4 regions of the Arthrobacter sp. AB6 genome follow, and region 3 is predicted to be linked to each of the others. Evidence: riboswitches for the same ligand, from Rfam matches in the RefSeq annotation. Region 3 holds a riboswitch; each other region holds the start of a gene.

Region 1 (7,228 bases), on a different contig from region 3:
GAAAAACGCAAAGAACGCACCCAAGAAGAAGGCGAAGTCCGGCAACCCGGCCAAGGCTGCCCAGGAGCGGAAGGACGCCGAGGCCCGCCGGGCCAACGCGGCCAAGGCTCTGCCGACAGGCGCAGCGTTCGGCCAGCAGCCGGGCGACTTCGATCCGTCCCAGCTGAACCTGCCCAAGGGTTTCGACAAGTTCCTGGGCAAGTAGCCATCCCCCCCTCCCAACTAGGTAGCGCCAAGTGTCGTTTTGACGGTTCATAACGACACTTGGCGCTACTTAGTTGGGATGTCGGGGCCGTGGAATAGGGTTGGGTCATGTTCAAGCAGAGGGTAGTGTTCGTGCACGGCGCGGGCAGCTTCGGCGCCGCGGCCTGGCCCCGCCAGCATGGCCTCGCACTGTCCTATGACGCGCTCTTCCTGCGCCGCCACGGCTACGACCCCGTGGCAGAGCCGGTGGAGTCCTCCTTCGAAGAGGACGCCAGGATCCTGCTGCGGTCACTTGCCGACGACGGGAGGGGCGCCGTCGGCGGGCACGTCGTGGCACACGCCCAAGGTGCCGTCGCAGCGATGATGGCCGCCGTCGAACGCCCCGACCTTGTCTACTCGCTGACGCTGGTGGAACCTGCATGCCTCTCCCTGACCGCGGAACTGCCGGCGACGGCGGCGCACATTGCGTTGATGAAGCCGCTCCTAGACGTCCGGCACCAACTCAGCGACGACGACTTCCAGCGGGAATTCGTGCGCCGGGTCTACGCCACGGACCTGCAGCACCCGGCCACCGTGGAAGAGAAGCGGTCCGCCCGGCGGCTGCGGCTGCAGGTGCCGCCGTGGGAAGCGCCGCTGCACATCGTGCCGGGCGTGCCGACGCTCGTCCTGACGGGCGGCTGGGAGCCGCTCTACGAAGAGATCGCGGGCTACCTACGGGAGACCGGCGCCCTCCACCGCACTGCGGCGGGAGGACACCGGCCCCAGGATTCAATAGAGGGGGACCGCATCATCCGCTCGTTCATCGGCGATGCCAGCCGGGTCCAGGCACGGGCCTCCTGACGCCCTAGCTTCCGGCGGCAACACGGGGCTCCGGCAGGTACACCTTGCCGCCGGCCGCCCGGAATTCCTCGCTCTTGCCCTTCATCCCCGCAGCAGCCTCCGCCAGGGCTGCCTGCGACTCTGCCGAGCCAAATTCGTCCCGGATGTCCTGGCTGATCCTCATGGAACAGAACTTGGGGCCGCACATGGAACAGAAATGCGCCGTCTTGGCAGGTTCCGCGGGCAGGGTCTCATCATGGAAGGCTTCCGCCGTGACCGGGTCCAGGGACAGCGCGAACTGGTCGCGCCAGCGGAATTCGAAGCGCGCCTTGGACAGCGCGTCATCGCGCTCGTGCGCGCCTGGGTGGCCCTTTGCAAGGTCTGCCGCGTGTGCGGCGATCTTGTACGTGATCACCCCGGTCTTGACGTCGTCCTTGTTGGGCAGCCCCAAGTGTTCCTTCGGGGTGACGTAGCAGAGCATGGCGGTGCCGTAGCGTGCGATCTCGGTGGCACCGATGGCCGAGGTGATGTGGTCGTAGCCCGGCGCAACGTCGGTGACCAGCGGCCCGAGTGTGTAGAACGGCGCACCCTTGCACAGCTCCTGCTGGCGCTCTACGTTCTCCCGGACCAGGTGGAACGGGATGTGGCCCGGTCCCTCCACCATCACCTGCACGTCGAATTCCCAGGCGCGCGCCGTCAGCTCAGCCAGCGTGTCCAGTTCGGCGAACTGCGCAGCATCGTTGGCATCCGCTGTCGCCCCCGGCCGCAGCCCGTCACCTAGGGAAAACGCGACGTCGTACTTGGCAAAGATTTCGCAGAGCTCGTCAAAGTGCGTGTAGAGGAAGTTCTCCCGGTGGTGCGCCAGGCACCAGCCTGCCATGATCGAACCGCCGCGGGACACGATGCCTGTCACCCGGTTGGCCGTCAGGGGCACGTAACGCAGCAGGACGCCGGCATGGATGGTCATGTAGTCCACACCCTGTTCGCACTGTTCGATGACGGTGTCGCGGAAGATCTCCCAGGTAAGGGCATTGGCTTCCCCGTTGACCTTCTCGAGCGCCTGGTAAATGGGGACGGTGCCGATAGGCACGGGCGAGTTGCGGATGATCCATTCGCGGGTGGTGTGGATGTCTTCGCCGGTGGAAAGGTCCATGACCGTGTCGGCGCCCCACTGCGTTGCCCACTGCAGTTTGTCCACCTCCTCGGCGATGGAGCTGGTGACGGCCGAGTTGCCGATGTTGGCGTTGATTTTCACCAGGAAGGCCTTGCCGATGATCATTGGCTCGGACTCGGGGTGGTTGATGTTGCTGGGGATGATGGCGCGGCCCGCGGCCAGCTCGCTGCGGACCAGTTCAACATCGCAGTTCTCGCGCAGCGCCACGAAGCGCATCTCCGGGGTGATCATGCCCTGCCGTGCGTAGTGCATCTGCGTTACGGTCCGGCCGCCGACGGCGCGGCGGGGCACGGGGCGCGCTCCCTTCCACTCGGCGCTGGCGGCGCCGCGGCGGACAGCTGAGCGGCCGTCGTCGAGCAGGTTCCTTTCCCTGCCGCTGTACGCCTCGGTGTCTCCGCGTGCTTCGATCCAGTCAGACCGGAAGGGACGGAGGCCGCGGACGGGGTCGCTGCCGGGTCCTGCCGTCCGGTAGGTCTGGAACGGCCCGTTCGGCTTTCCGTTCGGGGAAGCTTCCAGCGCAATTTCCGTCACCGGGACCCTGATCCCCGTGCCGGCATCCTCAAGGTAGGCCAATGAATGGGATTTCAGGGACTGCGTCTCCGGTGGCTGGTGGCCGGCCGCTCCCAGGGCGGGACGGTTTTGGGCAGGGTTCAGCTGTGCATTTTGTGTACTCAAGGAATACTCACTTCCTTCGCCGGCATTACCCGGACAGGTTCGACGGTCGCAGGCTGCATCAGCCCGATCTCAGCCCCTGCAGGGGCACCCGTGTGGTCAAGATGAAAGCTACCACAGACACCGAATCACCCCTGTCACATTCGCGGTGCTAGCCTGTCCGGGCGAGGAGAGGAAAGTCCATGGCAGAAACCATCCAGTTCACGGGAACCGTCCTTACCGGGCCGGACAGCGAGGCCCGCGGGCTGTGGTCCGTGGACGGCAGGCTCACGTTCCGCCAACCGGCGAAGGCGCCGGACAGGATCCTTGCAGGCTGGGTGCTGCCGGGCTTCGTGGATGCACACTGCCATATCGGTTTAGGCGTGGGAGGCGCAGTGGATGCGTCCGTCGTCGAGGACCAGGCCCGGACGGACCTGATGGCCGGCACGCTTCTGGTCCGGGACGCAGGTTCCCCTGTTGACACCCGCTGGCTGCAGGGCGGGCGCGACGTCCCGGTGCTGATCCGCGCGGGCCGCCACGTTGCCCGGACACGGCGGTATTTGCGTGGATTCGCGGAAGAGGTTGAGCCGGACGGCCTGGTGGAAGCCGTCCGGAAGCAGGCCCGGGACGGTGACGGCTGGGTCAAACTCGTGGGGGACTGGATTGACCGCGGCGCCGGTGACCTGGCGCCGTCCTTTCCTGCCGCCGTCGTCCGGGATGCCGTCCTGGCCGCGCACGACGAGGGCGCGCGCGTTACGGCGCACTGTTTCGCCGAAGAGACGCTGGACGACATGCTGGACGCCGGCATCGACTGCGTGGAGCATGCCACTGGTCTTCTGCCCCGCCACCTTCCCCGCTTTGTGGAGCAGCGGGTACCCATCGTGCCCACCCTCGTCAACGTCGCCACCTTCCCGGACATTGCGGCACAGGCCGATCCCAAGTTCCCCAAATATGCGGCGCATATGCGTGCGCTGTGGGAACGGCGGGAGGAGCGGGTGCTTGAGGCCTATGAGGCCGGGGTGCGGATTTACGCCGGAACCGACGCGGGCAGCGTCATCAGGCACGGCAGGATTGCCGACGAAATCCTCGCCCTGCATGCGGCAGGACTGCCGATGGCCGCCGCCCTGGACGCGGCGTGCTGGAGTGCACGGACGTGGCTGGGCGCGGAGGGGATTGCGGAAGGGGCACGGGCTGACGTTGTGCTCTGCAGGGAGGACCCGCGAAAGGTGCCGGACACGATCCGTGACCTGGCGCATGTGGTCCTGGGCGGGAAGGTGGTCCGCTAAGCAGCCGGCGGGGAGGTGCCACAAGTTAGGACTTGGAATAAATTGAAGCTTCAAGTAATTTTAACAGTGAAAGGCCTCCGGATCGGAAGGCCCCACAGCACCGGGAGTTATCAATGACTGCAGAAGCCGCCAGCCAGGATCTCCTTCCTGCCGACCTCGCCATGGGCACAGTGATGCTCAAGGTGGGCGACATGAAGGTCATGACCGATTACTACCAGCGGGCCCTCGGCCTGGAGGTCGTCGCGGAGCAGGACGGCGGGCTCTACCTCGGCCGGCTGCAGAAACCGCTGGTGCACTTGGCGCCCGCTCCGGGCCTGGACCTTCCGGGCAGGGGAGAGGCCGGCCTCTTCCACACTGCGCTGCTGTTTGAGAACCAGGCAGACCTGGCCGCGACCATCGCCTCGGCCGCCCGGTTTGAACCCCGTTCCTTCACCGGCAGCGCAGACCACCTGGTCAGCGAGGCCTTCTACTTCACCGACCCCGAGGGTAACGGGGTCGAACTCTACTGGGACCGGCCGCGCAGCAGCTGGTCCTGGAACGGCGCTGACGTGGTAATGGACAGCCTGGCCCTTCCGCCGCAGCGCTACCTGGAGCAGCACCTCACCGAGGAGTCCCTGGAACACCAGCGCGGCGCCGCTGCGGGTGTGGGCCACGTGCATCTCCAGGTGGGCGACGTCCAGACCGCCCGCGACTTCTACGTGGGGACCCTCGGCTTCGAAAAGACCGCCGGCTGGCACGGTCAGGCCCTGTTCGTCTCAGCGGGCCGCTACCACCACCACATGGCCATGAACGTGTGGAACAGCCGTGGCGCCGGGCCGCGGAAGGACACCCTGGGCCTGGGTGAGGTCCTCATTGAAGTGCCGTCGGGGGACGACGTCGGTGCCCTCGCCGACCGCCTGAAGGTTGCCGGTGTTGCCGCCCACCACACCGGAGCCGAACTCCGGTTCGAGGATCCGTGGCGCAACCGGATCCGGGTGGCAGTTCGCTGACCGGCGCCGTCCCGGGCAGGGTTTGGGTGCATCCTCAAGGGTGGGGCCGCCGGCTGGCAGCGCCGGGAAAGTCCGGCGGTACCTGTACTAGGCTGAAACCGAACTGCCGGGCAGCGCGCGCTGAATCCCGGCGGGCCGCACCGTCAACGGAATGAGGGCACTTCCCATGGGCTTCACCGAAATCTTTGTTGCCACCCACGACGCCGCACTGAAGCGCGGCGGCATCCTGGACAAGGGCGGCAGCGCCCCTGCCGGCGACGCGGTCCGGATCCCGGAAATCAGCGACTTTGAAGTGGAGCAGCTCGGTGACCTCGCCGGCACCGCCGTCCACGCCGGCGGGGCGGACTATGAGCTGACCATGGTGGACGTGGCGAGCGATTCGCTCCTCGCCGTTCCGCCCGCCATGGTGCGCGCCTTGGCCGACCTGCTCTCCTATGAAACCGAAGGGGAGGGTGACGTCCTCGACGACGTGGCTGAGCAGTGGGCGGCGCTGGATGACATGCCCTTCGATGCCGCCCAGGCGCGCACCTACGTGCGGCAGCTCGCTGAAATGGCCAGCGGACTCGCTGACTCGGAGCGCACTGGCCTCTACGTCTGGTCCGCCTGAGCCGTTGCCGCCCATCTGCTGTCCGGACAGGGCGGGGCCGCGCCGGGACGTGTCAAGTCGAAATCCGGACGCTGATCTGGCACAATAAACAGGTACTCGATCTGCGTGGCCCCTCTCTCCGCGTCAGGATCCTGTCCTTCGAACCTGCAAGTATGGCCCGCCCCACGGGTGCAGAAAGCCGGGTTCACCCCCTTTTTCTGAAACAGGAGTGACCACAACAGTGGCCGTAAAGATTCGCCTTAAGCGCTTTGGCAAGATGCGCGCACCGTACTACCGCATCGTCGTCGCGGACTCACGCACCAAGCGTGACGGCCGTGCCATCGAAGAAATCGGCAAGTACCACCCCACCGAAGAGCCCTCATACATCGAGGTCAACTCCGAGCGTGCCCAGTACTGGCTGTCCGTCGGCGCCCAGCCGTCCGAGCAGGTCGCCGCGATCCTCAAGATCACCGGTGACTGGCAGAAGTTCAAGGGCCTGCCGGGCCAGGAAGGCACCCTGAAGACCAAGTCCGAGAAGGCAGCCTTCGTTGCCCCGGAAAAGGGTTCCGTGATCATCCCGGAAGCCATCACCAAGAAGGCATCCAAGTCTGATGCAGCCGAAGCACCTGCCGAGGCCGAAGCAGAGACCACCGAGGCTGAGTAGATTGCTGGCAGAAGCGCTGGAACACCTGGTCCGCGGAATCGTTGATTCCCCGGATGACGTCAAGGTCAGCTCCAAGAACAACCGCCGCGGGGACACCCTCGAAGTGCGTGTTCACCAGGACGACCTCGGACGGGTGATTGGCCGCCAGGGCCGCACGGCGCGTGCACTGCGCACCGTGGTGGCAGCCCTGGCCGGCGGGGAGCCGGTGCGGGTCGACGTCGTCGATACCGACCGCCGCCGCTGAGCGCTCGGCAATACCAGTTTTAGCTCCGGCCCCTCCACCAACGCGGTGGAGGGGCCGGAGTGCTTTCACCAGAACACCGTGGACTAACCACAATCCGAACAGAGGAACACATGCAGCTTCAGGTGGCACGAATCGGCAAACCCCATGGCATCCGCGGGGAAGTAACGGTCCAGGTCCTGACCGATGCCCCTGAGGACCGGTTCGTCCCGGGCACCGAGTTCATGGTTGAACCGGCGGCCGCGGGCCCGCTCACTGTGAACAGTGCCCGCTGGAACAAGGACATCCTGCTGCTGGGCTTCGACGGGATCGAAACCCGCAATGAAGCGGAAACCCTCCGCGGCGCCAAGCTCTTCATCGAAACCGAGGAGCTGGACGAGGACGACGACGAGGGCTGGTACGAGCACGAGCTCGTTGGCCTGGAGGCCCGGGTGGGCTCAACCGTTGTAGGCAAGGTTGCCGCCCTCAACACCGGGACCGCGCAGGACCTGCTGATGGTCACCACGCCGGAAGGCGGCGAGATCCTGGTTCCGTTCGTCGAGCAGATTGTTCCCGAAGTCAATATCGAGGAGGGCTACATCCTCCTCACGCCGCCTGAGGGTCTTTTCGAGCTG
Region 2 (7,228 bases), on a different contig from region 3:
AGGCGGTTGGGCTGGGAGGAGGTCATCTCATAGATGGCCAGGTGCCCGGTGATGGCACCCCGCAACCGGCGGTTAAGCCCGAACAGGGACATCAGGTTCACTGCGGCGAGGGAGACGGCCGGGACGGAATCGACGTAGGCGCCGTATTCGTCCGCCATCCCCAGGCCCCGCAGGGTGCGGGCGAAAAGTGCGCTGTGCATCCGTTCGGGACGTCCGCCGCCGTACTCATCCGCCTGGATTTCCACCAGCGCGGCCTTGGGGCGCCCGGCGAGCCGGGGAATGGCAAAGGTATGGGGATCGGCCTCCTTCAGCTGGTAGATGGACTTATGGATCAGGAATTCCTTGAGCTGATCCAGGCTGGCCTTCTTCGCCACGTACCGGGAGAGGCTGGGGCCGGTATCTCGGGCTGCGAGGCCGAACAGGACATCGGCCACAGCGTCGCTGGTGGGACGCGAGGCCGCGGGAAGCTCCAGTTCGCCGGCTGCTTCACGGGCGGCCCGCCTGAGCGCGGCCTCGAACGGCTTTTCCAGCAGCTGGCGGACCTGGATCAGTCCCGGCGCCCATTCCCACTCATCGCTGACGCCTGCGAGCCCGGTGTAGTGGAGCTCGTAGAGGCAGAAGAGCGTCAGCTGGAGGTCGTCATCGCCGATGATGTCCGGGGTGGCGGCCAACTGGCTGCTGACCGCCCGGTGCAGTCCCGCGGCGCGGTCATCGGCAGTTCCGTCGTCGGCGGTTCGGCCGTCGGGGCGGGTGCCAATGGAGCAGGGTACCTCCGTGAGAAGGGCGAACAAGGCGGCGCTGGCGGGACCGCGCGCTTCAGGGATTTTCATAGTGCTCCTTCAGGTCCGGCGTTGGTGCCGGTTCCGCGACGTCGTTGCTGGGGCTTCCGGGCCGGTTGCTGCTATCGCTGCTGGCAACGCCTGCGGGGACAGCGGGGCCTCGGGCAGCCAGGGTGATGGCCAGCGCAATCATGGCCAGGCCGAGGGCCAGGTGCAGCCAGTCGTCCGCGTTGTTCGCAGGGAGGAAGTTGGCAGGCGTGGTGTCACCCGCCAGGAAGCCGTACAGCCAGAGGAGCAGATAGGTCACGCCGCCGTAGATAAGGAAGTTCCTGGCTTGGGGATGCGTCCGCGCCATCAGGACCCCTGCAAGCCCGAAGACCAGGTGTACCGCGTTAAGGAGCACGGACACCTGGAAGACGCCCAGCAGCAGCGCCCCTGAACCAGGTCCGGCAAGGCCCAACGAGCCATAGTTGGAGGTAACGCCGGGGATGAAGCCCAAGATGCCCAACAGGAAGAAGACCGTTCCAATTCCGAGGGCGGCATTTTGCAGGCGTGTTCGGGGGCCCGTCAGGCGGGTGCTGGCTGCCATGTCCTGTTCTCCTCAAAACCCGGGAGACAACATAGTAAGCATGATTACTAAATAAATGCTAAGCAGCCTTTGTGTTTCTGCTGCCGGGTGGACGTGCGTCCAGCGTGCGGGTCACTCCGCCAGCATTGGCATCAGTCCGCTCCCGCGGAGCGGAGGATTTCACGCAGGGCCTCGACCACCAGGTCGTGATCCTGCACCTGGGGAAGCCCCGAAACCGTAACAGTGGCCACGGCGCCCACTCCGGTGACGTACAGCGGGAAGGAGCCGCCGTGCGCGGCGTACCGGCGCTGGTCGAACCAGCCCTGGTCCTCGATCCGGCCGCCGCGAAGCCGGCCGCGCAATCCCACCAGCAGTGAGGGGATCTCGTACCGTGCAGCAGTGCGCTGCTTCGCCCGGATCCAGTGATCGTTATCCGGCGTCGCACCGGGCAGTGCCGCATGGAACAGCACCTGCCCGCCCTTGGTGATGTCAATCGCGATAGGCAGCCCGCGCTCCTTGCCCAGCTCCACCAGGAGCAGTCCCAGGTTCAGGGAGTCGTCGAGGGAGAAGCCTGGAAACTGCAGTTCCCGGACTTCGCCTTCAATCCGGGCGATCAGTGCCGCCAGCGATCCCTCCGGCTGGATGGCATCGGAATCCGGGTCGAAGTCGGTCACATGCGGGGGATTGGCAGCCATGGCCCACAATCTACCCCCGCCGCGGTGTAAACTGGCAACGCCCAACAGGGTATTTCTGCAACGAATCATTTCAAGCAAAAGCAACATTCAACGACAGGGGAGCGCCGCCGTCGGGCATCACTGGCAATGCCAGGATCCGCAGGTGGGCGCTGAGAGTGCGGGCAGCCGCAGACCCTCGAACCTGATCCGGTTAGTACCGGCGCAAGGGAGTCGAGTTCTCGAAGTGCGCGCAGCGGCAGCATAGCCGGCGGCCGCGTCCACTTTCCCCTCCTGTTCCTCAGGAGGATCACATGGCAACAACAGCAGTCAAGAAGACCAGCAGCAAGTCCTGGCGCGTCGTGGACATCGTGGTGGCGGCCCTCATCGCCATTGCCGGCGGCGTCATTTTCTGGGCATGGTCCCAGGGCGCGGCCGCAGTGTCCGGCCCCATGAACGCCACCTACCCGCCACTGACCGGCCTGATCGCCGGCGGCTGGATGATCCCGGCCGTGCTGGGCATGCTCATCATTCGCAAGCCCGGCGCCGCGCTGTTCTGCGAGACGGTAGCCGCCACCGGTGAGCTGCTCATGGGGTCCCAGTACGGGGCTTCCGTGCTGTTCTCCGGCTTCGTCCAGGGCCTCGGCGCGGAAATCATTTTCGCGATCTTCGTATACCGGAAGTTCAACCTGCCCGTGGCACTGCTGGCCGGTGCCGCCGCCGGTTTCTTCTGCGGCCTCAACGACTCCTTCGCGCCGTGGGGCTGGAACATCGCCTACTCCGGCGGGGACAAGCTGGTGTACATCGTCTTCACCGCCATCTCCGGCGCCATTATCGCCGGCGCCCTGTCATGGATCGCCACCCGCGGGCTGGCCAGGACCGGGGTCCTGAGCTCGTTCGCGTCGCGGAAGGCAGCAACGGAGCCTGTCTTCTCCTGATGTCCGCACCTTCCCGCCAGGGCGCGCCCACCGCAGTGCGTCCCGCCGCCGTCACGGCCCGCGGCTGGGGCTGGCGGCATGCCGGGCGCGCCAAGCCGGCGGTCCATGCCCTCGACCTGGACATCCGTCCGGGAGAGCGGGTGCTGCTTTTGGGGCCTTCCGGCGCCGGCAAGTCCACCCTCCTCCATGCTTTGGCGGGGGTCCTGGGGGATGTGGACGACGACGGCGGCGCGGCCGGCGATTCCGACGAGTCGGGTTCGCTGCTGGTTGACGGAGCCTCCCCCCGCGAGCAGCGCGGGCGCGCCGGCCTCATGCAGCAGGACCCCGAAACGCAGGTGGTCCTGTCCCGCGTGGGTGACGACGCCGCCTTCGGCGCCGAGAACCTCGCCGTGCCCCGCCACGCCATCTGGAGCCGCGTGCACGAGGCGCTGGACGACGTCGGACTTTCCCACCTCCCGCTGGACCATCCAACGTCGGTACTCTCCGGCGGGCAGAAGCAGCGGCTGGCGCTCGCGGGCATCCTTGCCATGCGTCCCGGTCTCATCCTGCTGGACGAGCCGACGGCGAACCTGGACCCGGCCGGCGTGCTGGAGGTCCGCGACGCCGTGGCGCGGTGCCTGGACAAAACCGGCGCCACGCTGGTGGTGGTGGAGCACCGGGTGTCCGTGTGGAAGGACCTGGTGGACCGGATTGTGGTGCTGCAGCCCGGCACCGACGCGAAGGAGGCCGTGCTGCTGGACGGCCCGCCGGACCAAGTGCTCAGGGAAGCCCGGAGCATGCTGATTGCTGCCGGGGTGTGGGTGCCCGGCTATGTCCCGGACACCCGGCTGCGTGCGGCGGATCCAGCCCGGGGGACGGGTGGCCTCCTGCTCGCTGCCGAGGAGCTGGCGGTGTCCCGTGAACGGGCGGGGCGCAGCGGCTTCCGGAAGGTGCCGCCGGTACCCGTGCAGGCGGATATTTCCGCCCAGGTCCGTGCCGGGCAGGCCTTGGCGGTGACGGGGCCGAACGGGGCAGGGAAGTCCACGCTTGCCCTGACGCTCGCCGGGCTTCTCGAACCCGTGGCCGGGAAGGTTTCGGCCACGCTGGACCTGAGCCGCGGCGCCGGAATAGACCCGTACAAGTGGAAAGCCGAGCAGCTCATCGAGCGGATCGGCACCGTGTTCCAGGAACCCGAGCACCAGTTCGTCACCGGGAAGGTGCTGGACGAACTGATGTTTGGCCCACGGCACCTTGGCCATGGCGGGGAGCGCGTGGACGAGCTGCTGGAGCGCCTGCGGCTCACCCACCTTGTGGACGCCAACCCCTACACGCTTTCGGGCGGGGAGAAGCGGCGGCTGTCCGTGGCGACGGTCCTGGCTGCGCATCCCCAGGTGCTGGTCCTGGACGAGCCTACGTTCGGCCAGGATGCCAACACGTGGGCGGAGCTGGCATCCTTCCTGTCCGAGCTGCTGGACGGCGGCACCGCCGTGGTCTCCGTGACCCATGACGCCGAGTTCACGGCCGCGCTGGGCGGAACGGAACTGCGGATGGCTCCGGCGGAAACGGCGGCACCATGAGGCAGGAGCTGAACCTGCGCGGCAACAATGCGCTGCTGGCCAGGGCCAACCCCCTCAGCAAGTTCGCCGCCGTCTTCCTCATCACGGCCGTGCTGGCACTCTCCATCGACTGGGTGTCCGCATCGGTGGCGCTGGCCTTTGAAGTCCTGCTGTTTCCCCTGGCCGGCCTGACGCCCGCCCTGCTGTGGCAGCGCGGCTGGCCGCTGATCCTCGCCGCCGCAGTGGGAGGCTGGAGCACCTCCATCCTGGCGCCGGACAGCGGAAAGACGCTGATCGACGTCGGCATCTGGACCATGAGCGAAGGGTCCCTGGAGCTGGGCGTGGGCTTCACGCTGCGGGGGCTGGCGATTGCCCTGCCGGCAGTGCTGCTGATGAGCTGCACCGACCCCACAGACCTCGCTGATGCGCTGGCGCAGAAGGCGCGCCTCCCGCACCGGTTCGTGCTGGGAACCCTCGCCGCCATGCGGCTGGTGGGCCTGATGGCCGAAGAATGGCAGACCATCGGGATGGCCCGCCGCGCGCGGGGGGTGGGTTCCCGCGGCAGTGCCCTGCAGCGCGTGAAGGCGACGCTGGGGCAGAGCTTCGGGCTGCTGGTCCAGGCGATCCGCCGGGCCTCGAGGCTCGCGGTGACCATGGAAGCCCGCGGCTTTGGCGGCGGCCGCCGGACGTGGGCCCGCGAATCGACCTACAGCGTGTTGGATGCGTGGGTTCTTGCCGGCGGTGTGGTGATGGCGGCAACAGCGGTTTTTGCCGCCGTCTCCCTGGGCACCTGGAACATGGTGTGGCTGGGGAACTGACAGCCGGCCAGGCCTACGGGCACGAAGAGTCGTAGTCGGAACCCCTCGATACAAACTGGGTCAACTCCACCTCGCCGCCGCCGGTGAGGGGCGCAGACGCACTGGCCATCGCTGCTCCTTACGCGTTCCGGGATCCTGCCGGCCAGCTCGGGAGTGAGTAAAGGTTGCTCGACCCGCTGACAGTTCTGTCCGGTTGGCGTCCTTGTCCGTGTACGACCAGCTGTTTTCGGTCTCCACATCCAGCCAAGGAGCGATTGCACTCCCTCTCCCGGGGAGGGCGCCGCGTACGCTGGCGAGCCGCAGATGAGGAGCTGGGCCGCGAGTAACAGTGCCGCCATTCCTGGCACGCTCCGAGTGCTCCGGGCCGGAAATGCCCCGCTACCTGGCATGGGCGGTGCTGGTGTTCGGCGCATACTGCCTCCCTTGCCGTTGGACCAGCGTCAGTCTCCCGCCCTTGAAGGGCTCGGTCAAGGAATCCGACGCCCTTCGATCGCATCGTTCGGGTAAACGCTCTTCGGTGGCTGCTGATTAGGCCGGATAACCGGGGCGCTTAACTCATTTATGATATAAACTTGAGTATGACGCAGGAAACCGCTGAACACGTTGCCGCCATGTTGAGGGATGCCCGGGCCGAGAAGGGCTGGACCCAAGGACAGTTGGCTGCCGAGCTGGGGACGAGCCAGAGCGCCGTTGCCCGCATGGAACAGGGCAAGCAGAACCTGAGCCTGAAAATGATCCAGCGCCTTGAAGCGATCTTCGACAGGAGCATCGTGAACGTGGGCAAGCCGCAGATGACCCACCTGCGCGTTGAAGGCGGGCGCACCCTTTCGGGTTCGGTGGACGTCAACAGCAGCAAGAACGCCGGAGTGGCTTTGCTGTGCGCCAGCCTCATCAACCGGGGAACCACCATTCTTCGCCGCCTTGCACGCATCGAAGAAGTGAACAGGATCGTTGAAGTCCTGACCAGCATCGGTGTGGAATGCACCTGGCTCAACGACACCGACCTGCGGCTCCGCCGCCCGGCGGTCCTGGACCTGGGCGCGATGGACGTTGACGCCGCACGCCGCACGCGGAGCGTCATCATGTTGCTGGGACCCCTGCTCGCTGAGTCAGCCAGGTACAAGCTTCCGTATGCGGGCGGCTGTGATCTTGGTACCCGGACGGTGGAGCCGCACATGCAGGCACTGCGCCAGTTCGGACTCTCGGTGGAAGCGACGGCGGGCTTCTACGAGGTGCAGGCCCCGTCCGCGGACACCCGGGACCGCTCCTTTGTCCTGACTGAGCGCGGCGACACCGTCACCGAGAACGCCATCATGGCCGCAGCCCACCGCGAAGGCACCACTGTTATCCGGAATGCCAGCCCCAATTACATGGTGCAGGACCTCTGCTTCTACCTGGAGATGCTGGGGGTGGTTATCGAGGGGGTGGGGACCACCACCCTGAAGATCACCGGGCGACCATCAATCGATGCCGAGATTGAGTACTTCCCGTCGGAGGATCCCATCGAGGCCATGAGCCTGATTACCGCCGGGATTGTCACCAACTCGGAGGTGACCATCCGGCGCGTGCCGATCGAGTTCATGGAAATCGAGTTGGCAACCCTGGGGCAAATGGGGCAGCAGTTGGAGATCTCGGGCGAATACACGGCCCGCAACGGCCGGACCCGGCTGGTGGACGTCACCACCAAGCCTTCCGAGTTGCGTGCTCCGGAGGACAAGATCCATCCGATGCCGTTCCCCGGGCTAAACATCGACAACCTGCCCTTCTTTGCGGTCATCGCGGCGAACGCCCATGGCCAGACCATGATCCACGACTGGGTGTACGAAAACCGCGCCATCTACCTGACCGAGCTGAACCGGCTGGGCGCCCAGGTGCAGCTCCTTGACCCGCACCGGATCTACGTCAACGGCCCCACCAGG
Region 3 (7,228 bases):
CTCGCGGCTGGAGACTTTCAACAGGACGTTCGCCGATGCCATCGCACGCGTCATCGCCGAGGACACCAAGCTCCCCCATCTCGAGGCACAGCTGCTGGGCCGGGGGCTGGCAGGGATGGCCCAGGTCAGCGCCAGGTACTGGCTGGAAACTGACGGCAACCTGGACATCAATGTGGCCAGCGACCTCATCTACCGTTTAGCTTGGCGCGGAATCTCTCGCTTCCCCAAAGAGTCCTAGACTACAAATAAGACAACACCTCGTAGAGAAGCACGAGAAACTTTGACTGGCTGGGAGGCCCCTGTGGAGATTAAGATCGGCGTTCAGAACGTTGCCCGCGAAATTGTGCTCGAATCAACCGAGGACGCGGATTCTGTGGCCAAGGTCGTGGGGGAAGCGATCACAACGGGCAACGAACTGCGACTGAAAGATGAAAAGGGACGCCTGATCATTGTTCCCGGCGGCGCGCTTGGCTACGTGGAAATCGGTGCAGAAGAGGCACGGCGCGTAGGTTTCGGCCAGTTCTAGCGCCCGGCCACAGAACCCCGTCCGCAGCTCGAGGAGAACCATGCTTTCGCTGACCATCGTTGTACTGGCCGCCGCCGCGGCAGGCTTCATTGTCTGGGCCAACGACAAGCGGCATGCCAAGTATGGTGCAGGCCTGCCCGCCGGGGTCGCCGTGGGAGTGGCGGCCTTGAGCTGGACCATCCTGGTGGCGGCCGGGTTCGGCTACCTGCCGGGGCTGACGTGGATGCCGTGGGTCCTGCCAATCGTGCTGGGCGCAGGCGCCGCAACAGGGGCAGCGGTGTACCTCGGCCGCACGCGTGCGCGCCGGGACGCGGAAAGGCTTACGGCGATCCTCCGGGCGTAGGGCCGGCGCAAGGCAACCGGCAGCAGTGGCCGCCATCCCGTAAGGGGTGGCGGCCATTGCTCCTTAGGGACCAGTTGTTGGTGACGAGGCTACTGGCGCCCGGGCACGTACTTCGCCGGCTCGGCAACGGCCCCCGACGCTGCCGCAGCTTCACTTGCTCCCGCAGCTGCCGCGATGTCCCGGTCAGTCACCTGTCCCCCTGCGTCGTGGGACGTGTAGCGGATAAAGACGCGGTTGTAACGCCAGTCGAGGTCGGGATGGTGGTTTTGTTCCTCGGCCAGACGTCCGACGGCGGCAATCAGCTCAAGTGCGGCAACCGCCGTCGGCATCTTGAAGACAGTGACCAATCCGCCATTGTCGGCCCGCCAATCAGGCAGTCCAGCCAAGGCTTCGTCGACTCGTTCCGGGGGAAGGGCGTCTTTGCCGGCCACTGCTGCTCCTTGAGTCAAGGCGCCAGCCGGTGGACAGCGGGGCCTACAAGAACTCGGCCCGGCCTTCCATCGCCGACGACGCCAGCGCGTGTTCACGGCGAGGTATGCGACCTGCCGCTTTCGCCAGCCTACCTGCGATGACGGCATGCTTGAAGGCCGCGCCCATCATGGCCGGATCCTGTGCCCGGGTCACCGCCGTGGCCAGGAGCACGGCGTCACATCCGAGTTCCATCGCCAGGGCGGCGTCGGATGCGGTACCGATGCCCGCATCCAGCACCACCGGAACCGAGGCCCGGGACACGATGAGCTCGATGTTGTGCGGGTTAAGGATGCCCAGGCCGGTGCCAATGGGCGAGCCGAGCGGCATGACCGCGGTGGCTCCCAGGTTCTCGAGCCGAAGCGCCAGGACGGGGTCGTCATTGGTGTACGCGAAAACCTTGAAGCCCCGGCTGACCAGCTGTTCGGTGGCGTCCACGAGTTCCACGGCATCCGGCAGGAGGGTGTGTTCATCAGCGATGACTTCCAGCTTCACCCAGTCGGTTTCCAAGGCCTCCCTGGCAAGCTCCGCGGTGAGGACAGCGTCCCGGGCTGTGAAGCACCCCGCCGTGTTAGGGAGGACCTTGATGCCGTGGTCCACGAGCAGCTGGAAAAGCGAGCCGGCCTCATGGGGTGAATAGCGCCGCATGGCCACGGTGGTGAGCGAGGTGCCGGAAGCCAGGAGCGCGGCGCCAAGGCCCTCCAGGCTGGGCGCGCCGCCGGTGCCCATGATGAGCCGGGATCCGAGCGCGACGCCGTCGATCACCAGGGGGTCATGAAGGTCCGGCCGGGTGCCGGCGAGGGTGCTGCGGGTTTCCGTCATGGGGGTCAGCCTCCCTGTACTGCCGTGACAAGTTCGACGTCGTCACCCTCGGTGAGTGCGGTGGCAAACCACTGGCTCCGTGGCACCACGTGGGCGTTGCGCGCCACGGCGACGCCCAGCTTCCGGCCATCGGTGGCCTGGCCGTCAGCCGCCAGTGCGCGGCCGGTGACCTCGGTGACGAGCGTGGTGATGGATGCGCCGTCGGCGACTGTATGTCCGGTTCCGTTCAGGGTGATGTTCATGCTGTCTCCTTGGGGTTGGGTGGGGTGGCCGCTGCAGCAGGCCGAACAGCGGCGCCGGAAAAGCGGCCGGGATTGAAGGGGGCCCAGCGGGGGTCCGCCCTGCCTTCGAGCAGGTCCCGGCATATCGCGGCCGCTGCCGGGGTGAGGAGGACGCCGTGGCGGAAGAAGCCGGTGGCAATGATCAGCCCTTCCACGTGGCTTTGACCTGCAGGGCCGTCCTCCAGGGGGACCCGCCCGAGCAGCGGGGCGTTGTCAGGCGTGCCGGGACGGGCCCGGGCTGTGCATTCCAGCAGCTCAAGTTCTGCGACCGCAGGCACCAGGACCTGGGCGTCGCGCAGCAGCTGGTAGACGCCCCCTGCCGACACTGCCCCGGCGCTGGTCCCGCTGTCCTTCTTCCCCAGTGCGTCCTCACGCTGCGTTGCCCCGATCACCACGGTGCCGTCCTGCCGGGGGACGATGTACACAGGGATCCCGCGGACCAGTCCGCGGACGGTGGAGGTCAGCAGCGGCTGGAGGTGGGCGGGGACGGCGAGGCGAAGGATGTCACCGTGGACCGGGCGCAAGGGCAGGTGCAGGTTTTCCGGCAGCCCGGTGAGGGCCGCGGCGTGCAGTCCGTTGGCCACTACGGTCTCCCTGGCCGCCACCGTTCCTCCGCCCTCCAGCGTGACGCCGGCGACGGCTCCGTCCCGCCAGAGCAGGCCCGCTGCCCGGTCCGGAACGGCGTAGCCCTCGGCGGCGCCGGCCACGAAGCTTCCGCCGCTCCCGGTTCCGCCCATGTGCCGGGCCAGGGCACGGCGGAGGCAGGCCACCAGCAGCCGGGGATCCACCTGGTGGTCCGCCGGTGTATCCAGCGCCGAGGCAATGGCCGGGCTCAACAGCGGCTCCCGGCGCCGGGCTTCACGGATGGTGAGGGGCTCAACCGTCAGCCCGTTGGCCTGCTGCACCCCGCGCAGGTCCAGCAGCGCCTGCCGGTCCGCGGCGTCGGCACCCAGGGCGAGGGTCGGCGTCGTAAGATACCCGGGATCCGAACCGGCGGCCGCGGCGAGGCCTGCGGCAAAACCCGGCCAGCGCCCGGAGGCCTCCAGCATGAGTTCCAGGAGGTCCTCCTCCTGGTAGTGCAGCTCGCTCACCGGGGCAAGCATCCCCGCCGCGGCCCAGCTGGCACCGGATCCGGGGGCGTCATCGATGACCACCGCTGAATGCCCGGACCTTCTCACCTCCCAGGCGATGCCGTGGCCGATGACTCCCCCGCCGATGACCGCAACGTCGGCCTCCAGTGAAGGGCCGGGCGCGGGCCGGTACGGGGCTTCGAGCGCATTGGGCATGAGTGTCTCCTTCCCTACGCCGGTATTAGCCGGATCAGGTCAAGCGGTCGGCTCTGACGCCCTCTCAGCCCGGCGCTTTATGACAGCTGCCGCGGCTCCCGCAGTACGAGGCCAAGTGTAGAGGAACTAGGCTGGCACCCATGAATGTGTCCCGCCCTCCTGCCGCTGCATCCCCCGTCCCTGCTACAAACGCCTTTCTCAAAGCCGGAGGCGGTTCCGGCGTGCAGGCCGCGCGCCTTTACCTCTGCACGGACGCGCGCCGGGAACAGGGCGATTTCGGGCAGTTCGTCGATGCCGCCTTCGCAGGCGGGGTGGACATCATCCAGCTGCGGGACAAGTCCATCGAAGCCGCCGAGGAGCTGGAGCTCCTGGCCGTACTCAAGGAATCGGCGGTGCGCCACGGCCGGCTGTGGGCGGTGAATGACAGGGCGGACGTCGCAGTGTTGTCCGGAGCCCCGGTATTCCACATCGGCCAAAAGGACCTGCCCCTCAAGGCGGCCCGGACGCTGTTGAACGGCAACGCGGCCATCGGCCTGTCAAGCCACAGCCCGGAGCAGGTGGACGCCGCCCTGGCTGCCGCCGCCGGCCCCTCGGCGCTGGACTACTTCTGCGTGGGGCCGCTCTGGGCAACTCCCACCAAGCCCGGACGGGCCGCCGTCGGGCTTGACCTGGTGAGGTACGCCGCCGCTGCTGTTGCAGGGGCGGAAGGGCAGGAGGACACGTTTGACGGCGGTGTGCCCTGGTTCGCGATCGGCGGCATCGACCACTCCAATGTTGAAGAGGTGGTGGAAGCCGGCGCACGCCGGATCGTGGTGGTCCGGGCCATTACTGAGGCTGATGATCCGGCCGCGGCCGCTGCCTCGCTCCGCAGCGCCCTGGACGGCGCCCGCCCATAACCCCGCACCGGACGGCTGTGCCTCTCCGGGCCGCTTCCGTGCACTATTGACGAAATTCGGGCTACGCTGATTTTCGTGTCACATCATCGGCTGGCCCCCAGTGTCCACGAGCACACCAATGCCCTCGAAGCGGCGTTGGGCGCGCTCCGGAGTGAGCTTGAACTGCCGGGCGCGTACCCTGACGATGCCGTGAAGGACGCCGAGGCCGCCGTGTCCGCATTGCAGCTGCCGTCCCATGATCTGACGTCCGTTGAATTCATCACCATCGATCCCGCGTCGTCCACCGACCTGGACCAGGCGCTGTTCATCGAGCGCGACGGCGGCGGCTACCACGTTCTCTACGCCATCGCCGACGTGCCGGCGTTCGTTGCCCCGGGCGGCCCGCTGGACGCTGAGACGCGGCGCCGGGGACAGACCTTTTACACGCCGGACGGCCGCATCCCGCTGCATCCGGAAGTGATCAGCGAGGGGGCGGGAAGCCTCCTTCCGGGACAGGACTGTTCCGCGTTCGTGTGGGACTTCCGTCTTGACGGTGATGCGGAGGTCACTGCCGTCACGGTGCGGCGTGCCCGGATGCGCAGCCGCGCCAAGCTCAGCTACAAGGGCGCCCAGGCGGAACTTGACGGCGGCAGCCCCTCCCCTGTGCTGCTCCTCCTCAAAGAAGTGGGCCTCAAGCGCGTGGAACTGGAGCGTGCCCGGGATGGTGCCAGCCTGAACATGCCGGACCAGGAGATTGTCCAGCTTCCCGACGGCGGCTACCGGATTGCCGCCGCACCGCAGCTGCCCGTGGAGGACTGGAACGCCCAGATATCGCTGATGACCGGCATGGCAGCCGCGCAGCTCATGCTGGCCGGAAAAGTGGGCATCCTGCGCACCATGCCCGCCCCGGATGAGCGTTCCCTGAACCATTTCCGACTGCAGACAGAGGCCCTCGGAAAGCCGTGGGACGGCGAAGTCAGCTACGGCGAATACCTCCGCAGCCTGGACCCCACCCATCCCCGCCAGCTCGCAATCCTCCACTCCGCGGGGATGCTTTTCCGCGGGGCCGCCTATACGGCCTTCGACGGCACCGTCCCGGATGACGCCGTGCAGTCCGCCATCGGCGCAGCGTACGCCCATACCACCGCCCCGCTTCGCCGCCTGGTGGACCGCTTTGTGCTGGTCACCTGCGAGGCCTTGAGTAATGGCGGAGAGGTGCCCGGGTGGGTGCGGGATGCACTGCCGTCGCTTCCCGAGATCATGGCCGGCTCGGACCAGCTGGCATCCCGGATGGAGCGCATGGCGCTGGACACCGTGGAGGCGGCGCTGCTGATCAACCACGTCGGACAGGAGTTCGACGCGATCGTCATTTCAGGGTCGAAGCCCCAGAAGGAGAACGGGAACGGCGCCATAAGCCGGAACGGCAACGGCAAGGGCAAGAACGGCAACGGCGGCTCCGGGATCATCCAGATCGCCGAACCTGCAGTGACGGCGCGCTGCGCCGGAGAACTGGAGGCCGGAACCAAGGTCCGGGTGCGCCTCATATCCTCGGACATCGCCACGCGTGATGTGCATTTCGAACTGGTGCCGAAGGTGCCGTGAACCGGGGCGGTTTTGCGGCATAACCGGGCCGCAGCGCGGGCAAAAGCCGGATTTCCATGCCCTTGCGGCTAGACTGAAGGAGTAGAAATGGATGCCCGGTCGTTGATTTCCTTGATTTGAAACCAACAAGCCCGCCCCTACGCGATCTTGAGAACCACCCGCTGGTCACCAGTGCCAGCATAAAGATAGCCCGCGATCGGCTTCCACTGGAATTGCTTGCGCGCCTGAGCGTGCTCCGGAACGGCCTGCCGGCCGGCCCGTTGAGCAGGCAGCGCCATTGCCCAAATGAATAAGGAAACTCCCCGTGAGTGAATTGCATACCCACCAGCTTTTGACGGACGACTCCGGCACCGAAACGCTTGAGCCCGAAGAAACCATCATCTCCGACGAGAAGCCGCACGAGATTGAGGAGAAGTCCTTTGCGGACTTCAACGTCCGCGCCGACATCGTGGAGTCCCTGGCCGACGCCGGCATCACCCACCCCTTCCCCATCCAGGCCATGACCCTGCCGGTGGCACTCTCCGGACACGACATCATCGGCCAGGCCAAGACCGGCACCGGCAAGACCCTGGGTTTCGGTATCCCGGCCCTCCAGCGGGTTGTAGGCCGGGACGACGCCGGCTACGAAAAGCTTGCCGTCCCCGGCGCACCGCAGGCATTGGTCATTGTTCCCACCCGTGAACTGGCGGTGCAGGTGGCCAACGACCTGCAGACTGCATCCCGCAAGCGGAATGCACGCATCGCCACCATCTACGGCGGCCGCGCCTACGAACCGCAGGTGGAGGCGCTGAAGAACGGTGTGGAAGTTGTGGTGGGAACCCCCGGGCGCCTCATCGACCTCTACAAGCAGAAGCACCTGAGCCTGAAAAACGTAAAGATCGTCATCCTGGACGAGGCTGACGAAATGCTTGACCTCGGCTTCCTGCCCGACGTCGAAACCCTGATCGCAGCAACACCGGCCGTCCGCCAGACCCTGCTGTTCTCCGCTACCATGCCCGGCCCGGTCATCGCCATGGCCCGGCGCT
Region 4 (7,228 bases), on a different contig from region 3:
ACGATGAAGCAGCGGCCACGGGTGCCGCGGCCGAGCCGAAGAAGGCCACGAGGACCAGGCGGAAAGCCGCTCCCAAGGCCAGTGACGCCCTCGCCGAAACAGACGTCGCGGGCGCAGATTCCGTGCAGGCAGAGGCCAGGGCCGCAGAGCCCGGCACGAACGCAGTGCCGGATCCTGACGCCGCTGAGGCGAAGGCCCCCGTCCGCAGGAGCCGTTCCAGGAAGAAGGTTGACCCCGCCGAGCCGCTTCCGGCTTTCGCCGAGGAGGCAGCCGCCGCTGCCGGTAACGACGCCGGCACGCAGGCTGCGTCAGCCGGCGCGCCTTCGGAAGCCGCCGGGGAGGACGCAAAACCCGTCCGACGCCGGCGGGTTGCCACCCGCAAGACCTCCGCCCCCGCGGTGGCGGCCGCGGCGGAGCAGGCAGAGACGCCGGCGGCAGAAGCCGCACCCGCTGAAGCTGCACGCGCTGAAGCTGCGCCCGCCCCCGAAGCTGCACGCGCTGAAGCTGCACCCGCCCCTGAAGCTGCACCCGTTGCCGGCCCGGCGGCTGCCGCAGCTGAACCGGCAGCCGCCCCTGCTGCAAAACCTGAAGCCGCCTCCGCCGCGGCAAGCCCTTTCGGCTCCCTCTTTTTGGAGCCCGGCTCCGCCACCTCCGTCCTGTTCCAGGCCCCGGATCTCAGCGCCGTAGTCCGGCCCGCACCGGCCGCCATGGAAGAAGCTGAAGAAGAGGACACCGAGGACGATTCAGACGACGCCGGTAACCGCCGGAGGCGCCGCGGCCGCGGCCGCCGCGGACGCAGCAGGACCGGTGAGCGTGACGGCGAAGACGCCGAGAACTCTGATGCAGAGACCGATGCTGCCGATGACGCCGATGAGGAATCCGGTGCGCAGGCCGACGAGGGCGTGACGTCCCGCCGTCGGCGCCGCCGCCGCCGTGGCGACCAGGACCTTGAACTGACGGGCGGCGGAGACGACGATCCGCCCAACACGGTGACCCGCGTCCGCGCACCGCGCGCCGTGAGCGAACCCGCGGTCAGCAACCGGGTCACCAGCGTCAAGGGTTCCACCCGCCTGGAGGCCAAGAAGCAGCGCCGCCGCGAATCACGCGACACCGGCCGCCGCCGCACCGTCATTACCGAAGCCGAGTTCCTGGCCCGCCGGGAGTCTGTGGACCGGCAGATGATCGTGCGCCAGCGCGATGACAGAATCCAGATTGCCGTCCTGGAAGACGGCGTCCTGGCCGAGCACTTTGTCTCCAAGACCCAGCAGGATTCCCTGATCGGCAACGTCTACCTGGGCAAGGTCCAGAACGTGCTGCCGTCCATGGAAGCTGCCTTCGTGGACATCGGACGCGGCCGCAACGCCGTCCTGTACGCCGGCGAAGTCAACTGGGACGCCGTGAACCTCGAGGGCAAGCAGCGCCGCATTGAAAACGCGCTCAAGTCCGGCGACACCGTGCTGGTCCAGGTCACCAAGGACCCCGTGGGCCACAAGGGCGCGCGCCTGACCAGCCAGATCTCGCTGCCGGGCCGCTACCTGGTCTTCGTTCCCGGCGGTTCCATGACCGGCATCTCCCGCAAGCTGCCCGACGTCGAACGCAACCGCCTCAAGCGGATCCTCAAGGACCGCCTCCCCGAGCAGGCCGGCGTGATTGTCCGGACCGCTGCGGAAGGCGCCTCCGAGGAAGAGCTGACCCACGACATCAACCGGCTGCGGGCACAGTGGGAAGGTATCGAAAGCCAGTCGAAGTCCACCAAGATCCTTGCTCCGGAGCTGCTGTACGGCGAACCGGACCTGACCATCAAGGTGGTCCGCGACGTCTTCAACGAGGACTTCTCCAAGCTGATCGTCTCCGGCGAGGAAGCCTGGGACACCATCGAGGCGTACGTCACCTACGTTGCTCCCGATCTCGTGGGGCGCCTCGAGAAATGGACCAAGGACCAGGACATCTTCAGCGCATGGCGGATCGACGAACAGATCCACAAAGCACTGGAACGGAAGGTCTTCCTGCCCTCCGGCGGCTCGCTGGTGATCGACCGCACCGAGGCCATGACCGTGGTGGACGTCAACACCGGCAAATTCACCGGCAGCGGCGGCAACCTTGAAGAGACCGTCACCAAGAACAACCTGGAAGCTGCGGAGGAAGTGGTCCGCCAGCTCCGCCTGCGCGATATCGGCGGCATCATCGTCATCGACTTCATCGACATGGTCCTGGAATCGAACCGCGACCTCGTCCTCCGCAGGATGGTGGAGTGCCTGGGACGTGACCGCACCAAACACCAGGTTGCCGAAGTAACGTCGCTTGGCCTGGTGCAGATGACGCGCAAGCGGATGGGCACCGGGCTCCTTGAAGTGTTTGGCGAGCAGTGCGAGGCCTGCGCCGGCCGCGGCGTGGTGACCCACGATGACCCCGTGGAGCACCGCCGGGCCAACATCGTGGCGGCTGAACACCATGTTCAGCGCTCGGACGCCCGCCCGGACGTCCGGAACGAAAGCCACCGTACTGAGGCGCAGCGTGGGGACAGCAGCCAGCCCGGCGTCCGTCCCGACCGGAAGCGCCGCCGCGGCCGCGGCGGCCAGCAGGTGGACGCTGCTCCCGCAGCTGCCCTCCACGTGCACACGGTCCACGCCGACCCCACGGACGCCGAGCGGCACGCCAAGGCCGAAGCCACCCGGCTTGCCCTTGCCAACATTGCTGCGGCAGCGCACGCCGCCCATCTGCACGACGACGAGGTGGCCGCGGCCAGGCAGGCTCCGCAGGCCCAGCCCGCGGCGCCGGCGGAAACAGGGAAGCACGACGGCGACGCCTCCAGGCCCGCCGCCGTCCTCACCTTCGGCGGGGAGGAAGTTGCCCTGCCGTTCGTGGAGCACGCGGAGGAGCAGCAGCCGAAGCCCGCCCTGACGCTGGACCGCCTCGCTGAGGCCTTCGCCCACCTCGGTGAACCCGCCCCGGCCGCCGAAGCCACGGCCGGGCAGCCGGGACTGCCGGCGCCGGAACAGGCGCAGCGGGAACCGGAACAGGTCCGGGCGCCGCAGGCGGAGTCTCCGCAGGTCCGGTCCGAGCAGCTGCAGGCTGCCCCTGCCGCGCCGGAGAAGGACTATTCCGACCACACCGTGGAACAGTCCCGCCCGCGCCGGGCACGCCGCAACCGCAGCGCCAGCCGCGCCCAGGGGGCGGCCAACCAGACCTCCGTCCAGCAGCACGAGAATGTCCCCGCCGAGGCGGCAGGGCACTCACACTCAGCAAAGGCGCCGGAAGCTGGCCAGGCAGGTGCCCCTGCAGCAGGCAACGCCAAGCCTGCCGCGGAACCCATCATCCTGGGCGTCGGGGTTCCGGCTTCGGAGCTCTAGGCCACCGCACGCGACACGCCAGGATGCCCGGCCGCCCACCACGCGTGGGCGGCCGGGCATCCGGCATTTAAGGCCGCAACAGTCGCACGGCGTCACCTTCGCCCTGAGCCCAGCAAAAAAGCTAGGCTGGTGAACCGACACGGGGTGCCGCGCAGAGGGCCGGCTGAGATCCACACCCGTTGAACCTGTCCGGCTAGCACCGGCGAAGGGATGTCTCTTGTCTTCAACTCTCGAAATGCCTGCTGCCACCGTTGAGGGCGCGCCTGCTCCTGCAACACAGTCCGGCCAGCGGCGGGACGTGCCCCGGGTCCTCTCCATTGCAGGCTCCGATCCTTCCGGCGGAGCCGGCGTCCAGGCGGACCTGAAAAGCATCGCGGCCCACGGCGGCTTCGGAATGGCTGCCATCACTGCCCTCACCGTGCAGAACACCCGCGGCGTGCGCGGCGTCCACGTTCCCCCCGCGGCCTTCCTTACCCAGCAACTTGACGCGCTCAGTGAGGACATCAGCATCGACGCCGTGAAAATCGGGATGCTGGGTGACACCGGCGTGATCGAAGCTGTCCGGGCGTGGCTCGAAAAAGTGCGTCCCGGCGTCGTGGTTTTGGACCCTGTCATGGTGGCCACCAGCGGTGACCGGCTCCTGCAGGAATCCGCCGAAGCCGCGCTACGCGGGCTGCTGCCGCTGGCGCACCTCATCACGCCCAACCTGGCTGAACTTGCCATGCTGGTGGGCGGGGACGTGCAGGAGAGCTGGGAAGGCGCCCTGGAACAGGGCCGCGAGCTCTCCTCCGCCACGGGGGCGACGGTGCTTGTGAAGGGCGGGCACTTGGCGGGGGAAGAATGCCCCGACGCCCTTGTCAGCACTGCGGGCACGCTTGGCCAGGACGTGGTGGTGGTCCCGGGCAAGCGCGTGGCCACGCGGAACAGCCACGGCACCGGTTGTTCGCTGTCATCAGCCATGGCCACAGTCCAGGTGCGGCTGGGGGACTGGGAGGCAGCCCTCCGGGAGGTCAAGCCCTGGCTGTCCGGCGCGCTGGAGGCCTCGGAGGCGTTGCAGGTGGGAACAGGCAACGGGCCCGTCCACCACTTCCACCACCTTCAGCCGCAGCCTGCTGAGGGCAGCTTCGCAGCGCAGCTGTGGGCTGAAGCGGAGAAGCACCTGGAGGCCATTTATTCCCTGGGGTTTATCCAGGGACTGGCCTCCGGCGACCTGGCCGAGAAGCACTTTGGCTACTACCTGGCCCAGGACGCCATCTACCTTAACGGCTACTCACGGGTGCTCGCGCGTGCCAGCGCCCTCGCCCCAACGGAAGCCGAACAGCTCTTCTGGGCGCGCTCCGCCCAACAGTGCCTCGAAGTCGAATCTGAACTGCACCGCTCCTGGCTCAGTACACGGACCGTTGAGCCGCGGCTGGGGCCCGTGACCAAGTCCTACGTGGACCATCTGGTGGCGGCATCGGCGTCGGGCAGTTACGCCGTGCTGGCGGCAGCAGTCCTGCCGTGCTTCTGGCTGTACGCCGAGGTGGGCAAGACGCTTCACGCCCAGTTCGTTGCTGCCGGGGAACCAGCAGGCCACCCCTACGCGGAGTGGCTGCGCACGTACGCGGATGAGGACTTCGCTGCGGCCACCCGCAGGGCGGTTGCCATTGTGGACGGGGCCGGCCGCGCAGCTTCCGCAGGGGACCGGACAGCCATGGCCGCGGCGTTCAGGCAGTCGTGCCGGCTGGAAGTTGAATTTTTCGACGCGCCGCGCCTTCATTCCTGACGGCCGCACGGCCACAGCACCGGTACTATGGTGGGGCACCCCCCCGGCCAGGGAAATGTGTTGTGGTACCTATCACAGACAACCCGCCGGAACCAGCCTCATTTGCGGCCGAAGGCAAAATTAGCGTATTCTAGATCTTCGGTGCTTACGCCAACACTTGGGTTATGACCCCACGGCGTTGAGGCACAGCGAGAGCCCAACCAATTCAGGCACCGGGTTCCGCACGCAAATTTGTAATAAACGTCGAGAGAAGTGAGTTCCCAAGTGGTGTACGCGATTGTCCGCGCAGGCGGCCGCCAAGAGAAGGTTTCCGTTGGAGACTTCGTTACCCTGAACCGCGTCGCCGGTGGAGCTGGCAGCACCATTCAGCTGCCCGCACTGCTCCTGGTTGACGGTGACAAGGTCACCTCCGCCGCTGCTGACCTGGCCAAGGTAACTGTTACGGCTGAGATCCTCCAGGACCTCCGTGGTCCTAAGATTGTGATCCAGAAGTTCAAGAACAAGACCGGTTACAAGAAGCGCCAGGGTCACCGCCAGGAACTGACCAAGGTCAAGATCACTGGTATCAAGTAACCTTCCGTTACTGTTCAGGTTTTTCAGCAGATTCCCCAGAATTTAGAGGCAGGCATTTCAGATGGCACATAAAAAGGGCGCGAGCTCCACTCGCAACGGTCGTGACTCCAACGCACAGTACCTCGGCGTCAAGCGCTTCGGCGGCCAGGTAGTTTCCGCCGGCGAGATCATCGTCCGCCAGCGCGGCACCCACTTCCACCCGGGCGCCGGTGTTGGCCGCGGCGGCGACGACACCCTGTTCGCCCTGACCCCGGGCGCCGTTGAATTCGGCACCCGCCGCGGTCGCCGCGTCGTCAACATCGTTGCTGCTGCAGCTGCAGAGTAACAACCAGTTCTGAAGCGGTGGAGCGGGCCATATGGTCCGCTCCACTGTTCTTTTAACCGCATTACAATCGTCTTGGCGCCTGAGGGTGCCGAGGAACAGCTTTGAGGAGATCCACGTGGCCAGCTTTGTAGACCGGGTAGTACTGCACGTATCCGGCGGTAGCGGCGGCCACGGGTGCGTCTCCGTCCACCGCGAAAAGTTCAAGCCGCTGGGCGGTCCCGACGGCGGCAACGGCGGCAATGGCGGCGACGTGATCCTTCGCGTGGACCACCAGACCACCACCCTCCTTGACTACCACCACGCGCCCCACCGGCACGCCACCAACGGCGGTCCGGGCATGGGTGACTGGCGCGGCGGCAAGAACGGCGAAACGCTCATCCTTCCCGTCCCGGACGGCACGGTGGTCAAGTCCAAGGACGGTACCGTCCTCGCCGACCTCGTGGGTGAAGGCACCGAATATGTGGCGGCAGCCGGCGGCATCGGCGGCCTGGGCAACGCCGCGCTCTCCTCACAGAAGCGCCGCGCCCCCGGCTTCGCCCTGCTCGGCATCGAAGGCGAATCCAGCGATATCGTCCTGGAACTGAAGTCCATCGCGGACATCGCCCTTGTGGGGTTCCCGTCCGCCGGCAAGTCCAGCCTCATCGCCGCCATGTCCGCGGCGCGGCCCAAGATCGCCGACTACCCGTTCACCACGCTGGTTCCCAACCTGGGTGTGGTGCAGGCCGGCGACGTCCGCTTCACCATCGCCGACGTGCCCGGGCTGATTGAAGGCGCCAGTGAGGGCAAGGGCCTCGGCCACCACTTCCTCCGCCACGTGGAGCGCTGCGCTGCGCTGGTGCACGTCCTGGACTGCGGCACCCTTGAGGCTGACCGCGACCCCCTTTCGGACCTGGCCGTCATCGAGGCAGAGCTGGAAAAGTACGCGGTGGACATGAGCTATGCGGGCCAGGACGGCGATGTTGTTCCGCTCAACCACCGCCCCCGCCTGGTGGCACTGAACAAGGTTGACCTGCCCGACGGCAAGGACATGGCGGAGTTCGTCCGCCCGGAACTCGAGTCCCGCGGCTACCGTGTCTTCGAAATCTCCGCCACCAGCCATGAGGGCCTGCGCCAGCTGGGCTTCGCCATGGCCGAAATCGTCAAGGCCGCCCGTGATGCTGTTGCCGCTGCGCCGCCCAAGGTACAGCCCGTTGTCATCAAGCCCCGCGCGGTTAA

What was found. Region 3 has a riboswitch for thiamine pyrophosphate ahead of thiO (glycine oxidase ThiO). Riboswitches for the same ligand answer to the same signal wherever they lie in the genome.
Region 1: linked by a shared signal. The riboswitch ahead of thiC (phosphomethylpyrimidine synthase ThiC) and the one ahead of thiO (glycine oxidase ThiO) in region 3 are both predicted to bind thiamine pyrophosphate.
Region 2: linked by a shared signal. The riboswitch ahead of Q9R30_RS16690 (ECF transporter S component) and the one ahead of thiO (glycine oxidase ThiO) in region 3 are both predicted to bind thiamine pyrophosphate.
Region 4: linked by a shared signal. The riboswitch ahead of thiD (bifunctional hydroxymethylpyrimidine kinase/phosphomethylpyrimidine kinase) and the one ahead of thiO (glycine oxidase ThiO) in region 3 are both predicted to bind thiamine pyrophosphate.

The regions. Positions count from the first base shown of each region.
Region 1 is NZ_JAUZVL010000002.1:197,330-204,557, reverse strand. It holds gene ffh (signal recognition particle protein) at 1-205, shown strand, start outside; gene Q9R30_RS02390 (alpha/beta hydrolase) at 313-1,044, shown strand; gene thiC (phosphomethylpyrimidine synthase ThiC) at 1,049-2,872, opposite strand; TPP riboswitch at 2,867-2,974, opposite strand; gene Q9R30_RS02380 (amidohydrolase family protein) at 3,052-4,134, shown strand; gene Q9R30_RS02375 (VOC family protein) at 4,248-5,123, shown strand; gene Q9R30_RS02370 (hypothetical protein) at 5,290-5,730, shown strand; gene rpsP (30S ribosomal protein S16) at 5,951-6,373, shown strand; gene Q9R30_RS02360 (RNA-binding protein) at 6,375-6,617, shown strand; gene rimM (ribosome maturation factor RimM) at 6,728-7,228, shown strand, end outside.
Region 2 is NZ_JAUZVL010000026.1:2,191-9,418, reverse strand. It holds gene Q9R30_RS16705 (iron-containing redox enzyme family protein) at 1-830, opposite strand, end outside; gene Q9R30_RS16700 (DUF4383 domain-containing protein) at 817-1,368, opposite strand; gene Q9R30_RS16695 (heme-degrading domain-containing protein) at 1,500-2,042, opposite strand; TPP riboswitch at 2,128-2,268, shown strand; gene Q9R30_RS16690 (ECF transporter S component) at 2,333-2,956, shown strand; gene Q9R30_RS16685 (ATP-binding cassette domain-containing protein) at 2,956-4,512, shown strand; gene Q9R30_RS16680 (energy-coupling factor transporter transmembrane component T) at 4,509-5,309, shown strand; gene Q9R30_RS16675 (UDP-N-acetylglucosamine 1-carboxyvinyltransferase) at 5,888-7,228, shown strand, end outside.
Region 3 is NZ_JAUZVL010000035.1:17,879-25,106, reverse strand. It holds gene Q9R30_RS18870 (TetR/AcrR family transcriptional regulator) at 1-238, shown strand, start outside; gene Q9R30_RS18865 (DUF3107 domain-containing protein) at 302-526, shown strand; gene Q9R30_RS18860 (hypothetical protein) at 567-869, shown strand; gene Q9R30_RS18855 (4a-hydroxytetrahydrobiopterin dehydratase) at 959-1,300, opposite strand; gene Q9R30_RS18850 (thiazole synthase) at 1,344-2,159, opposite strand; gene thiS (sulfur carrier protein ThiS) at 2,165-2,401, opposite strand; gene thiO (glycine oxidase ThiO) at 2,398-3,726, opposite strand; TPP riboswitch at 3,721-3,838, opposite strand; gene thiE (thiamine phosphate synthase) at 3,867-4,622, shown strand; gene Q9R30_RS18830 (RNB domain-containing ribonuclease) at 4,698-6,203, shown strand; gene Q9R30_RS18825 (hypothetical protein) at 6,341-6,481, opposite strand; gene Q9R30_RS18820 (DEAD/DEAH box helicase) at 6,508-7,228, shown strand, end outside.
Region 4 is NZ_JAUZVL010000002.1:112,495-119,722, reverse strand. It holds gene Q9R30_RS01955 (Rne/Rng family ribonuclease) at 1-3,350, shown strand, start outside; TPP riboswitch at 3,481-3,578, shown strand; gene thiD (bifunctional hydroxymethylpyrimidine kinase/phosphomethylpyrimidine kinase) at 3,586-5,115, shown strand; gene rplU (50S ribosomal protein L21) at 5,380-5,688, shown strand; gene rpmA (50S ribosomal protein L27) at 5,750-6,013, shown strand; gene obgE (GTPase ObgE) at 6,129-7,228, shown strand, end outside.